2 regions of the Sediminibacillus dalangtanensis genome follow, and region 1 is predicted to be linked to the other one. Evidence: riboswitches for the same ligand, from Rfam matches in the RefSeq annotation. Region 1 holds a riboswitch; the other holds the start of a gene.
The links. A riboswitch is a leader RNA that binds a small molecule or an ion and turns the genes downstream of it on or off. The one in region 1 is predicted to bind cobalamin.
Positions count from the first base shown of each region.

Region 2: it holds a riboswitch for cobalamin, as region 1 does, so the genes downstream of both, ERJ70_RS10580 (DUF4430 domain-containing protein) here and ERJ70_RS01330 (ribonucleoside-diphosphate reductase subunit alpha) in region 1, are expected to answer to the same signal.

Region 1 covers NZ_CP046956.1:240,507-246,589, reverse strand. Annotated here, with positions in the region: gene ERJ70_RS01335 (ribonucleotide-diphosphate reductase subunit beta) at 1-392, opposite strand, end outside; gene ERJ70_RS01330 (ribonucleoside-diphosphate reductase subunit alpha) at 409-2,661, opposite strand; cobalamin riboswitch at 2,913-3,106, opposite strand; gene ERJ70_RS01325 (NAD(P)-dependent oxidoreductase) at 3,352-4,233, shown strand; gene yxiS (protein YxiS) at 4,351-4,662, opposite strand; gene ERJ70_RS01315 (class I SAM-dependent methyltransferase) at 4,673-5,359, opposite strand; gene ERJ70_RS01310 (cold shock domain-containing protein) at 5,655-5,852, opposite strand.
Region 2 covers NZ_CP046956.1:2,101,849-2,107,931, reverse strand. Annotated here, with positions in the region: gene ccsB (c-type cytochrome biogenesis protein CcsB) at 1-69, shown strand, start outside; gene ERJ70_RS10590 (response regulator transcription factor) at 114-830, shown strand; gene ERJ70_RS10585 (ATP-binding protein) at 830-2,590, shown strand; cobalamin riboswitch at 2,676-2,877, shown strand; gene ERJ70_RS10580 (DUF4430 domain-containing protein) at 3,039-3,455, shown strand; gene ERJ70_RS10575 (ECF transporter S component) at 3,461-3,982, shown strand; gene sigX (RNA polymerase sigma factor SigX) at 4,115-4,651, shown strand; gene ERJ70_RS10565 (RsiX family anti-sigma factor) at 4,648-5,841, shown strand.

The sequences.
Region 1 (6,083 bases):
GATAAGACATAGGAATAAGAGTGGTTATGAATGACTTCCTGCTGGGCGAGAATGATCATGAGCGCATTCAGACTCGAATCCGTTAAATAATCAGCAACCTTCCCGGCGTAATCCGTTTGGATGCTATCGAGCAAAGCCAGTAACCCGATGATTTTCAAAAAGGCGTCCCTTTCATCGTCAGATAACCCTGGAAACTGCCGCATATCCTGCGACATGTTGATTTCAAAAGGCGTCCAAAAGTTCGAAAGCATTTTTTTATATTTGGGATATGCCCAGGCGAAGCGGACATCATCCCAATTGAGTATATTAGAGCTTTTTCCGTTGATAATACTTGTAGAATTGTTCGGTGCCGTCTTGTCCATGATATTCCGTTTATTCAATGATACAACCATCGTTAGTCTCCTCTCCTTAGCTGGAACATGATTCACAGTCGATCAGTTCGGATGAGGTCGACCGTAAATAATAGGTAGTTTTAAGCCCTGATTCCCAAGCATCCAGGTGAAGGCTCAGCAATTCTTTGGCCTGGATGGTGTTAGGTACGTAGATGTTGAAGGATACACTTTGGTCGATATGCTTCTGTCTGGCTGCGTTCTGTTTGATACTCCAGTGCTGATCGATAAAATAAGCCGATTTATAATACCAGGTGGTATCCGCGTTCAAATCCGGAGCGGTCACAGGAATTTTGTAATCCTTTTTCTCCTCGGCATAAAACTTTTGGAAAATCGGATCAATACTGGCGGTGCTCCCCGCGATCAAAGATGTCGAGGAATTCGGCGCAACTGCCATTAAATAGCTGTTCCGGATTCCGAATTCCTGCACCTGTTCCTGCAAATCGGACCAAGCATAGTCTGAATCTGTTTCAGTTGTATAGCCCTTCTTTTCAAAGTATTTGCCTGTTTGCCAGTCTGAACCTTCAAATGCGGCACAAGCACCTTTCTCTTTAGCCAGTTCCATGCTGGACCGGATTGTCAGAAAAGCGATTTTTTCGTACAGCTTGTCCGCATAGGCTACTGCTTCCTCGCTTTCCCAACGGATTCCTTTCAACGCCAGAAGATGGTGCCATCCAAACGTACCAAGACCGACTGCCCGGTATTTTTGATTGGTGAGCTGTGCTTGTAATACCGGAATCGTGTTCAAATCGATTACGTTATCGAGCATCCTCACCTGGATAGGAACCAATCGTTCCAGAACGCCTTCTGTCACTGCCCTGCCCAAATGGATGGAGGACAAGTTGCAGACAACAAAGTCACCAGGTTGCTTATTCACGACTATTTTCCCGTCGACGGTCTGCTGTTCTTCTACTACAGTCGGGCTTTGGTTTTGCGTGATTTCCGTGCAAAGATTGCTCGAATAAATCATGCCGAGATGGCTGTTCGGATTATGCCGATTCACTTCATCCCGATAAAACATGAAAGGACCACCGGTTTCGAGCTGGCTTTTCAGAATCCGTTTCATCAGGTCAATTGCAGGGATTTCTTGTTTACTAAGATCTGGGTGTTGAACACATTCCCAATATTTTTCCCGGAAGCTTCCATCGCCCTTTGACTCGTCAAAATAATCTTCAAGCGAATACCCCATTACTGTCCGGACCTCATGAGGATCGAACAAGTACCAGTTCTCTCTAGCTTCTACCTGCTCCATGAAAAGATCCGGAAGACATACTCCTGTGAACAAATCGTGTGTCCGAAGCCGCTCATCCCCATTGTTCAGTTTCGCATCCAGAAAAGAAGATATATCTTTATGCCAAATATCCAGATAGACACAGATTGCTCCTTTGCGCTGGCCAAGCTGATCGACACTGACCGCTGTGTTGTTCAACTGTTTCATCCATGGCAAAACACCGGATGATGCTCCACTGAACCCTTTAATCGCACTGCCGCGGCTGCGGATTTTTCCCAAATAAACGCCGATTCCGCCGCCGTTCTTAGACAGGTTGGCGATATCGGTATTACTGTCGAAAATCCCCTGCAGACTGTCGTCTACTGTATCGATAAAGCAGCTGGATAACTGACCATAGCTTTTTCCTGCGTTGGAAAGCGTCGGTGTAGCCACCGTCATGTACAGGTTACTCAATGCCCAATATGCTTCTTTAATCAACTCTATCCGTTTTTCTGCAGGCTCATTTTTCATCAACGTCATACAAATGATCATGAATCGTTCCTGTGGCAGCTCATAAACCTTGCCTTGGTAATCCTTGGCAATATAACGGTCTGCCAATGTCCGGAGACCGATGTATGTGAACATGTTGTCTTTGTCTGGATCGATCGCCTGTTCCAGTTCCTGTATTTCCTGTTCACTATAAGTATCAAGTAAGAAGCGGTCATAGATGCCGATGTCCGTCAGATGACGGATGACTTGCCCAAACGGACCGTATTTCCTGCCTGGATCGTATCCCCTGTTCTCGGCTGCTTCCTGATACAGCTGCTGTAAGTATAAAGCTGCTGCTGCATAGGTCCAATCCGGTGCATTTTCGTCCAGGTTGGCCAGCGCCTCCAAAATCAACTGGTGGATCCATTCATCATCGGGGAGCCATGGTTTTTGCTCCAATACTTTGTCACCGTGTTCAACTAATGCTTGAATATCCAAATCCGGAAAACGACCGGTCAGAATCTTCGGTATTTCTCTCTTCCAATCACTTCGTTTAACTTCTGTTTCGATCATTATTTACTCCTCCTTTTGTCCAAGTGAACACAGGTTGAAGGGCAGAGCCCAGTCACCTTATAAGTGTTAAGGTACTATCATGTTGAGATTTTCTAATGAGGTTATGTATCTCTTTCTTCCGGTAAAGGCACTTTTATGCATATAAAAAATCCGCCCATGAGACATGGACGGATTGAAAACGACAGACAGTAAACATGGCAAAAACAGCCACTTTTCCCCTATCGTTTTCACTCCCCAGTCCCCGAAGAAATGAAACGCTACAAGAAAAGGCAGGTCTCCTGACTCGTGCTTCTGCCTACTAGAGACCTTCCCAAACCGGCGCCGTAAAGCAAAGCGGTTTAGTGGAACTTCTCGTTCGTCCACACTTACAGTTGCGGGGACAGTTCCGGTTTTTCACCGGATTCCCTTTTAAGACAATGCTGTCACCTATTCTTGCACGGAATCAACATATAGTATTCACTTTCAATAACTAAACAATATATTGTGTTAATTATGACTTTATCACAATCATTTTTTTGTTGCAATCCAAATAATTCCCTGATTGTTCTTTCACTAGGAGTAAACCCTGGCGTTACGCGGAAAATGCCGGATTAAAAAATTTTTTGTCGAAGTATCGTGATTTTATAGAAAGGATTTTTCGTTTTTTTATCGAACTAAGTTTAGACATAAAGAGACAGAAAGGAAGGATGAATGATGGCCTTAGCAAAAGATACAGTCATTGGCTTTATCGGTACAGGTGTGATGGGAAAAAGTATGGCTGCCAACCTGATGGAAGCCGGATTCCCTTTGAATGTATATACGCGAACCAAAACAAAAGCAGAGGAACTCTTGGAAGCTGGAGCTGTCTGGAAGGAAAGCGCAGCTGATCTTGCAGCAGAATCAGATGTGATTATTACTATCGTCGGTTACCCCTCTGATGTAGAAGAAGTATACTTCGGTGACAGCGGTATCCTGGCTCACGCCAAGGCCGGCAGCTTCGTCATCGATATGACCACTTCCAAGCCCAAGCTTGCTGAAAGAATTTATAAAGAAGCGGCGAAAAAAGAAATCGAATCTGTCGATGCACCAGTTTCGGGTGGGGACGTCGGGGCAAAAAACGGAACACTCGCCATCATGGCCGGCGGGTCTGAAGCTGCTTATCAGGAGCTAAAGCCGATTTTCGACGTACTTGGCAGCAATGTTGTCCATCAGGGTCCAGCCGGATCAGGCCAGCACACAAAAATGAGCAACCAAATCACCATTGCTTCCAATATGATCGGGGTTTGTGAAGCGATCACCTATGCAGAGAAGGCTGGCCTGGATCCAGAACGAGTATTAAGCAGCATCTCTACCGGGGCTGCAGGAAGCTGGTCGTTAAGCAACCTTGCTCCCAGGATGATTGCCGGTGATTACGATCCGGGATTTTATGTCAAACACTTTATTAAAGATATGAAGATTGCCTTGGAATCTGCAAAGGAAATGGAGCTTCTCACCCCAGGATTGGAGCTGTCCCTGTCGCTGTATCAAAGGTTGGCTGAGTCTGGAGGCGAAGATCACGGAACACATGCGTTGATCAAATTGTTCAGAGGTTAATGAAAAAGAGCCTGGGACAAAAGCATCGTGACCAAAATGAAAACCGAACGAATTTGATTGGCATTTAGCATTCGCTCGGTTTTTGCTTTTGTGGCCATGCTTTTGTCCGGGCCTCTTTTAATCGTTCTCCTGCTTCTTACGCTTTTCGATTTCCCTGTTCACGATGAAAGCCAGGTCATCATTTCCGTATAACTGCAATACATTCAATACGGTGGTATCCGGAATAGGTTCCGACTCCTCCTTCGGCACGGTCAATTCCAGTGTTTTTTCCAGCTCTTTATTGCTCCCCTGCTCTGGATAAGCTTCATGATAGAGCTCTTCCGGCTTGAGGCCGTTATTGACACACCATTGGGCAAAAACAAGAATCATCATGTTTTCGTCCTGGCGATACTGTTCGATAATTTTTTCTTCCATCTCTTTTTTATCCATATCCGTCACCTCACTCTTTTTGAAACAAAAACAGCCACATAAAGCTCACTGCCTGTTGCAATTCTTCCGGTAAAGCAGCCATCTCTTTTTCCGTTACATCCTTTTTGGAGACAGCTTTTCCACCGATCGTCTCCCAGCCGATCTCCTCTTCAACCAGCCTTTTTAACTCCCAAGGCATCATCGTGTTACAGATCACCTTTTCACCGTATAGCCTTGGAAAACTGTTGTTCCGCGGCCCTGCTGTCGGTCCCAATAGGCCGATACACACGCTTCCTTCCGGCTTCAAAACCCGGTCCAACTCCTTTAGGGCCTTCAGTGGATGCTCTGTCCATTCCAAAACGTTGATTCCCATGATGGCATCAAAACTTTCGTCCGCAAACGAGAGATGAATGATATCTTCCCTTCGGAAAGTGATGAATTCTCCGGCCAAGCGCTTTGCCTTCTCGATCATTTCTTCTGAAAGGTCCATACCTGTCACTTTATAGCCTGCCTGGCTCAGCTTATAAGAACCATAACCATCTCCGCAGCCAACGTCCAACACGGTAGCACCTGGATGCAAATAGTGATTCAGAAACGGGATAATCTCTTTTCTGCTGCCGGTATCCCACATACTTTTGCTGTTTTGATTCCAAAATGATGCCCTTTCATCCCACTGCTTCCCTGCCTCTTGATGCCAGTCAAACGTTTTGTCATCCACTTTGCTTTCCTCCTCCGTGTTTTAACAGTAAAGCTTACTAATCAAATGTAGTCAATTACTATTTTATCGTTTTTCCGCCCAGGACAAAAGGAGTATAGGCTAAAGCCGCCACGTCCTGTGGCAACGCCTGCATGACCCACATTGTTTGGGCCTCTGACAAGCTTAAGCAAAGCCTCGAAGTGGCGGCCTTTTGCCCTCGAGGGGGTAAGCGCTGGAGCTAGACATCTCTGAAATTTATACTTTCTTATCTGTCAAAAAAAGCGCATCAACAGATGCGCTTTTTTGTAATAGCAGATTATAAAGGTTGAACATTGGACGCCTGCGGACCGCGATCGCCTTCGACAATGTCGAATTCGACTTCCTGGCCTTCATCAAGCGTTTTAAAACCTTCAGTCTGGATAGCCGAGAAGTGTACGAATACATCGTCGCCATCTTCTCTTTCAATGAACCCAAACCCTTTATCGGCATTAAACCATTTGACTTTCCCTGTCATGAAAAAACCTCCTTCTTACAAAAAATGCGGGTAACGGATTAAAGCTATTCCCTTACATCTCTTTATTGTGAAAGAAATGGGAACGAAATATTCAACTCCCACTTTCTTTTCTTTATTTTCATTTCCACTTTTCCCTTCACCTAAACCAGGTGATAGCTATGATTACCTTTAAATACAAGTTGATTTTTCTCTTAAACCTCTGTTAAAATATATGCTTGCAAGAGACAATGT
Region 2 (6,083 bases), 1.9 Mb from region 1:
TTCGCAATCATCATGTTTAATCTGGTTGCTGTCAACTTGATTATCGCCGGTCTTCACTCCTATGCGTAATAGCGGTATGATAGAAGCTAGAATATAATTGAGGGGCGGATTGCATGGTCAGTAATGAAAAAATTTTAGTAGTAGAAGATGAAGAAAGAATTCGTCGGCTGATCCGAATGTATCTGGAAAGGGAAAATTACCTGGTGGAAGAAGCAGAGGATGGTGAGTTCGGTCTGCAACTGGCACTTGAAAATGACTATGACTTGATTTTGTTGGACATCATGCTTCCAGGCAAAGACGGAATCGAGGTTTGCAAAGATATAAGAGAGCAGAAGGATACGCCGATCATCATGCTGACTGCAAAAGGAGAGGAAGCAAACCGGGTTCAGGGTTTTGAAGTGGGAACAGATGATTATATTGTAAAACCATTCAGTCCGCGCGAAGTCGTTTTGCGAGTCAAAGCTTTATTGCGGCGTTCTACCTCCAAGGCATTTTCAGCCGAGGAGCATACGACCAGAGATTTGATTGAATTCCCTCATTTGTTCATTGACAATGATGCACACCGGGTCAAAGCAGATGGCAAAGAAGTAAGTCTGACTCCAAAAGAATATGAGTTGCTATATTTTCTGGCAAGGTCTCCTGACAAAGTATTCGACAGAGAGCAGCTGTTGAAAGAAGTTTGGAAGTATGAATTTTTTGGTGATTTACGTACTGTCGATACTCATGTGAAACGATTAAGGGAAAAACTTAACAAAATTTCTGTGGATGCTGCAAAAATGATCGTAACCGTATGGGGAGTCGGGTACAAGTTCGAGGTTGATGGCGACTGATGTTCTGGCGTAGTGTGGTTTTCAAGCTATGGTTTACTATCCTGCTGCTTGTCTCCTTTGTTTTGTTGATTCTGACTATTTTATTACTGGAGTTTTTCCAGAACTATAACACAGATCAAGCAGAGCAAAACTTGATGCAAACAGCTACGAAAGTCTCTGTCATGGTAGACCATTACGATGACAGGGGCTTGATTTATGAAACAACGAGACGCGTAAAAGATCCTTCGAGCAAGATAGCCCTCGTATTTGGTGAAGGGGATTTTTGGATTTCCGACAAGAAGGATGACAGCCTTCCGAATATATCCTATAACTGGCTGATGTCAGAAAAGGATTTATCATCCGTAATCGATAACGATGAAGAAGTCAAAAAACAAGTGATCTTGCCAGGGACCGAAAATAAGGTAATTATTGTTGGTACGAAGCTTCCAAATCAAAATGGCGCTGTCTATGTCTATCAATCACTGAATGTGTTAAAAGAAACATCCAGGCACACAACACGGATCATTTGGCTCGCTGCAGGTGTTGCTCTGATTCTTACAACCATTTTTGCTTTCTTTTTGTCCTCGCGGATCACATCTCCTTTGATAAAAATGCGAGAAGGAGCATTTGAGTTGGCGAAAGGGGAATTCAATACGAAAGTACCCATTCTGACTCACGATGAAATTGGAGAGCTGGCCATGGCATTCAACCGTATGGGAAGGCAGCTCAAGTTCCATATCAACGCTTTGAGGCAGGAAAAAGAACAAGTATCGAGCATCTTAAGTTCCATGGCGGATGGAGTCTTGACCCTTAACCGAAAAGGGAACATTATGGTTTCCAATCCACCTTCCGAAAAGTTTCTTAAAGACTGGCATTATGAAAATGATTCTGCTGAAGAGGAAGTAAACTTGCCAACAGAATTAATGGAAACGTTGGATGAAGTCGTTGCCACAGAGAAGGAAGTCATGCGGGAAATCTCGATACAAGGAAGAAACTGGGCGATGATCATGACGCCTTTATACGATCAGTCCTATGTCAGGGGAGCAGTAGCAGTATTTCGGGATGTGACAGATGAAAGACGTCTTGATAAACTACGGAAAGACTTTATTGCCAACGTTTCCCATGAACTGCGAACGCCGATTTCTCTTCTACAAGGTTATAGTGAAGCAATAGTTGACAATATTGCGGAAAGTAAGGAAGAAAAAAATGAGCTTGCGGGGATCATCCATGAGGAATCGCTTCGCATTGGCCGGCTTGTAAACGAACTGCTCGACTTGGCCAGAATGGAGTCAGGCCATATACAATTGGAATTGGAATCGGTGGATATGGAGCCGTTTTTAGATCGGATTGTCAAAAAATTCAGTGGCATGGCACATGATAAAGCTGTTTCTCTGTCTCTGGAAAATAATCTTCAGGTAACACAACTCACATTCGATCCGGACAAAATCGAACAAGTTTTTACGAACCTGATTGATAATGCGATTAAGCATTCATTTGCAGGCGGAAAGGTCAGAATTATTCTCGCCGAGGAAGAAAAAGAAGTGGTTTGCTCAATCATGGATGAAGGAGCAGGTATTCCTGCCGACGATTTGCCTTTTGTTTTTGAACGATTTTATAAAGCAGACAAATCAAGAAAAAGAGAAAACAGTAAGACGGGAACTGGTTTAGGACTGGCAATTGCAAAAAACATCATGGAAGCGCACCAGGGTTCGCTGACTGTCCAAAGCAAAGTAGAAGAAGGGACAACCTTCACCTTCCGGATTCCGAAAAAAATCGAATAATCGTTAAACTTGAGGAATAATCTTGTTCCTTATGTAACATTACAACTTCCTAATTATAGGGAACTATGATAAAATGATTTCTGGAAATCAAATAGAATACTGCGGTGCCTTTCAGTCGGTTTTGCCGTCTGGCAGGCTGAAAAGGGAATCTGGTGAAAAACCAGAGCTGTCCTCGCAACTGTAAGTACGGACGAAAAGGAAAAACCACTGTGAGCTTTTAGTCATGGGAAGGTTCCTAAGTAGAAAGATGTACGAGCCAGTAGACCTGCCGTTGTTGCCTGTTTCAAACCTTCGGGGATTGAGTGTTTGAGACTGCCGGTGTGTGGTTTGTCATCCATTACAGCTGGTTTGTCTCTTTAGCTTATCTTCTCAGAGGATAAGCTTTTATTTTTGTACATAAATAGCACTTTTCCTGTCCCTGAAAATTATAATTGGGAGGTTGGAAGAAATGAAGAAGTTTTTATTCGCGTTATTAAGTTTGTTATTTGCCGCTGGTATCGTGACCGGCTGTGCGGAGCAGGATTCGTCGAACAATGAGACGGCGGAAACAACGGAGCAATCCGGTGAATCAGAAAGTCAAGAAGCGGTGATGGTCACCATTTCAGAGGATGAAGGGGAAAATGTCATCACTGAAAAAGAAGTTGAAATCGAAGAAGGGGCTATTTTACTTGATGTGATGAAAGAAAACTTCGAAGTAGAAGAAGCGGATGGCTTTATTACTTCCATCGAAGGTGTCAGTCAAAACGAAGAGGAAGGGAAATACTGGATGTACACCGTCAATGGAGAAATGGCCGAGGTTGGTGCAAACGAGTATGAACTAAGCCCGGAAGATGAAGTCACGTTCGATTTGCATGCCATGGAATGATATGAGTGAATACCTATAAACTCACTCTAATTGCAGTTCTCGCAGCTTTGGCTGTCGTGGGCAGATATACCTTTCAGTTTCTTCCCAATGTACAGCCGGTGACTGCCTTGATCATTATTTGTGGTTTCTTTTTAGGTCCTCTATCCGGAGTATTGCTTGCTGGATTGACTACTTATCTTTCCAATTTATTCCTCGGTATGGGGCTTTGGACTATCTGGCAAATAGTTGGCTGGGCATTAATCGGGTTGATGAGCGGATTGATCGGGAAATACTGGAGGGATATTCCGCTGCCGGTGATGATTGTTTTTGCCGTTATGTGCGGCTATCTTTACGGACTGATTGTGTCATTGGCAACCTTCTCAGTGGCGGGGAATTTTCTTTCCTATTACCTTTTGGGTTTGCCGTTTGATACTTATCATGCAGTAGGCAACGGAATTTTTATGGCGATTTTGTTCCCGGTATTCTCCAGGATTTTCACAAAATATCTCCGTAATTCAGAATATGGAAAAATACCAGCTAGTAAATAGCTGGTATTTTTTTGGTTTACCCCTAAAAGAAAGCAATAAATAAAGTTATAATAGAAGCGATTGACAAAAATGTTCCTTCATTGTAACCTTTTTGCTTCGCACTCCGACAATATAGTGAACGGGGGATCTGGCATGAGAGCCGTTTTTCAGGATTTGTACAAAAAATATCATCAGGATTTATACCAATTTTTAATATATATGACAAAGGATAAGGAGCAAGCAGAAGACCTCGTCCAGGAAGTTTATATAAAAGTATTGAAGTCCATTCACACATTCAAAGGAGAAAGCAGCGAAAAAACGTGGCTTTTTTCCATAGCCAGGCACGTAGCAATCGATTATTTCCGAAAACAGTCGAATAAACGAAAGCGGATCCTTGATTTTTTTGATTGGGGAGAACGAGGAGAACAATTGGAAGACCAATCCATTCTTCCGGAAGAAATAGCTGAGCAAAATGAAGAAATGAGACAGATTTATCACTGTCTCGATAAATGTAGTCTGGATCAAAAAAGTGTTATCATTTTACGGTATATTCAATCATTTTCTTTAAAGGAAACAGCAGAAACGCTCGGTTGGAGTATTAGCAAAGTGAAGACAACGCAACATAGAGCCATCAAGGCATTGCGACAGCTACTACAGCAGGAATACGGAGAGGAGGGGGATATACAGTGAAAAAAGGATGGAATAATCAACGTGTAGAGGAAAACTTGAGAAAGTTGCCTGTTATACAGGATAAGCGGCCGGAAAATGAATTGTATCAAAAGGTTGTGGAAGGTTTACAGGAAGAAACAGACAGAAAAAACAAAAGGTCCTGGAAATCATGGTTGATTCCCTCCCTGGCTACTTTGGCGGTACTTGTGTTAATCGCAGTAATAGGCCAAAGCGCAATGCGTATCGATCACTTTACTTCACAGGAAGACGCTGCCGATACTTACTCGAATGAAGCTGTGGACACCGAAGAGGCCAAAGTAATGGAAGAGGGATCACAATCCGATTCCGGTCTCCCTGCTGAACGATCCGAGTCTGCAGATGAGGGAGCGATAGTAAATGAAGCAGAAGAACCAGTCAGTAAAGCTGTCTATACCAATACCGACAGGACAACGACATTAGATGTCTCCATACCGATTGAAGGAAACGGTTATCTTGTGCCATTGACTTATCAAACAGAAAATACAAGTGAAAGTATCCAAAGCACTTTAAATCAGTTAGATGAACGGCTCGATCCTGAAGCTATCAGTCTCCCGCCGAATCTTTTACAAGGGGTTACCTTTGAAATTGATAAAAGCAACGGGATTGCAATTGTTCATTTTCCTGCCGAATTTAACTTTGAAGACGAAGCGTTTACCGAGAATGTGGGAACGGTATTATCCAGATTGTTTCTGCCTCTGGAAATAAACCAAGTAAAACTTCAAATTAATGGAAAGCCAGGTATCCCAATTGCAACAAAAGGGGAAGTAATAGATAGTCTTCCGCTAAAACAGCCTGGTAGCTATGTTTATAAGATTTATCAAAAGCAGGAGGACACCACTCCTTTTTTAGCAGCTGTACCCGTGGCCATTGACCATGACATTGAAGCAGCGTTTTACGAAATGCGAAAAGAAGAACCCGACAATAATTTGAAAGCGACAATACCTGCAGATGTTACATTCCGTGTTCAAAAGTCAGAAAAGCAGGTTTCTGTGGATCTATCCGGACCTGTTACAAATGACCAGAAGACGCTGGATATGATGGAAGCAATGATGATGACCGCCAAAAGCTTCGGATACAAAACAATTGAGTTCAATATCGCTGAAAACAGAATAGGACCTTATGACAATCTGGAAGAGCCGCTTGAAGTTCCAGATGGGATCAATGGGCAATAAACAGTTACAGCTGCTTCTTTAATCATCTAGTTCGAAGCAGTCACATGATCAGGTTACTGTTTGTAGCCTTTACTCTATTGTTTTTTCCCTGTTGATAGAAACTGCGACATAGTTTGAATTCGTCTTGCTAACTTCTTACATTCATTTTATTGAGTTGGATTACGGCGCTACGGAAACAGATTCCTTAATAAACGAGTGTACGAGACATTTTTCTCTTGCATCACTTGGTACTGCATGTAGCT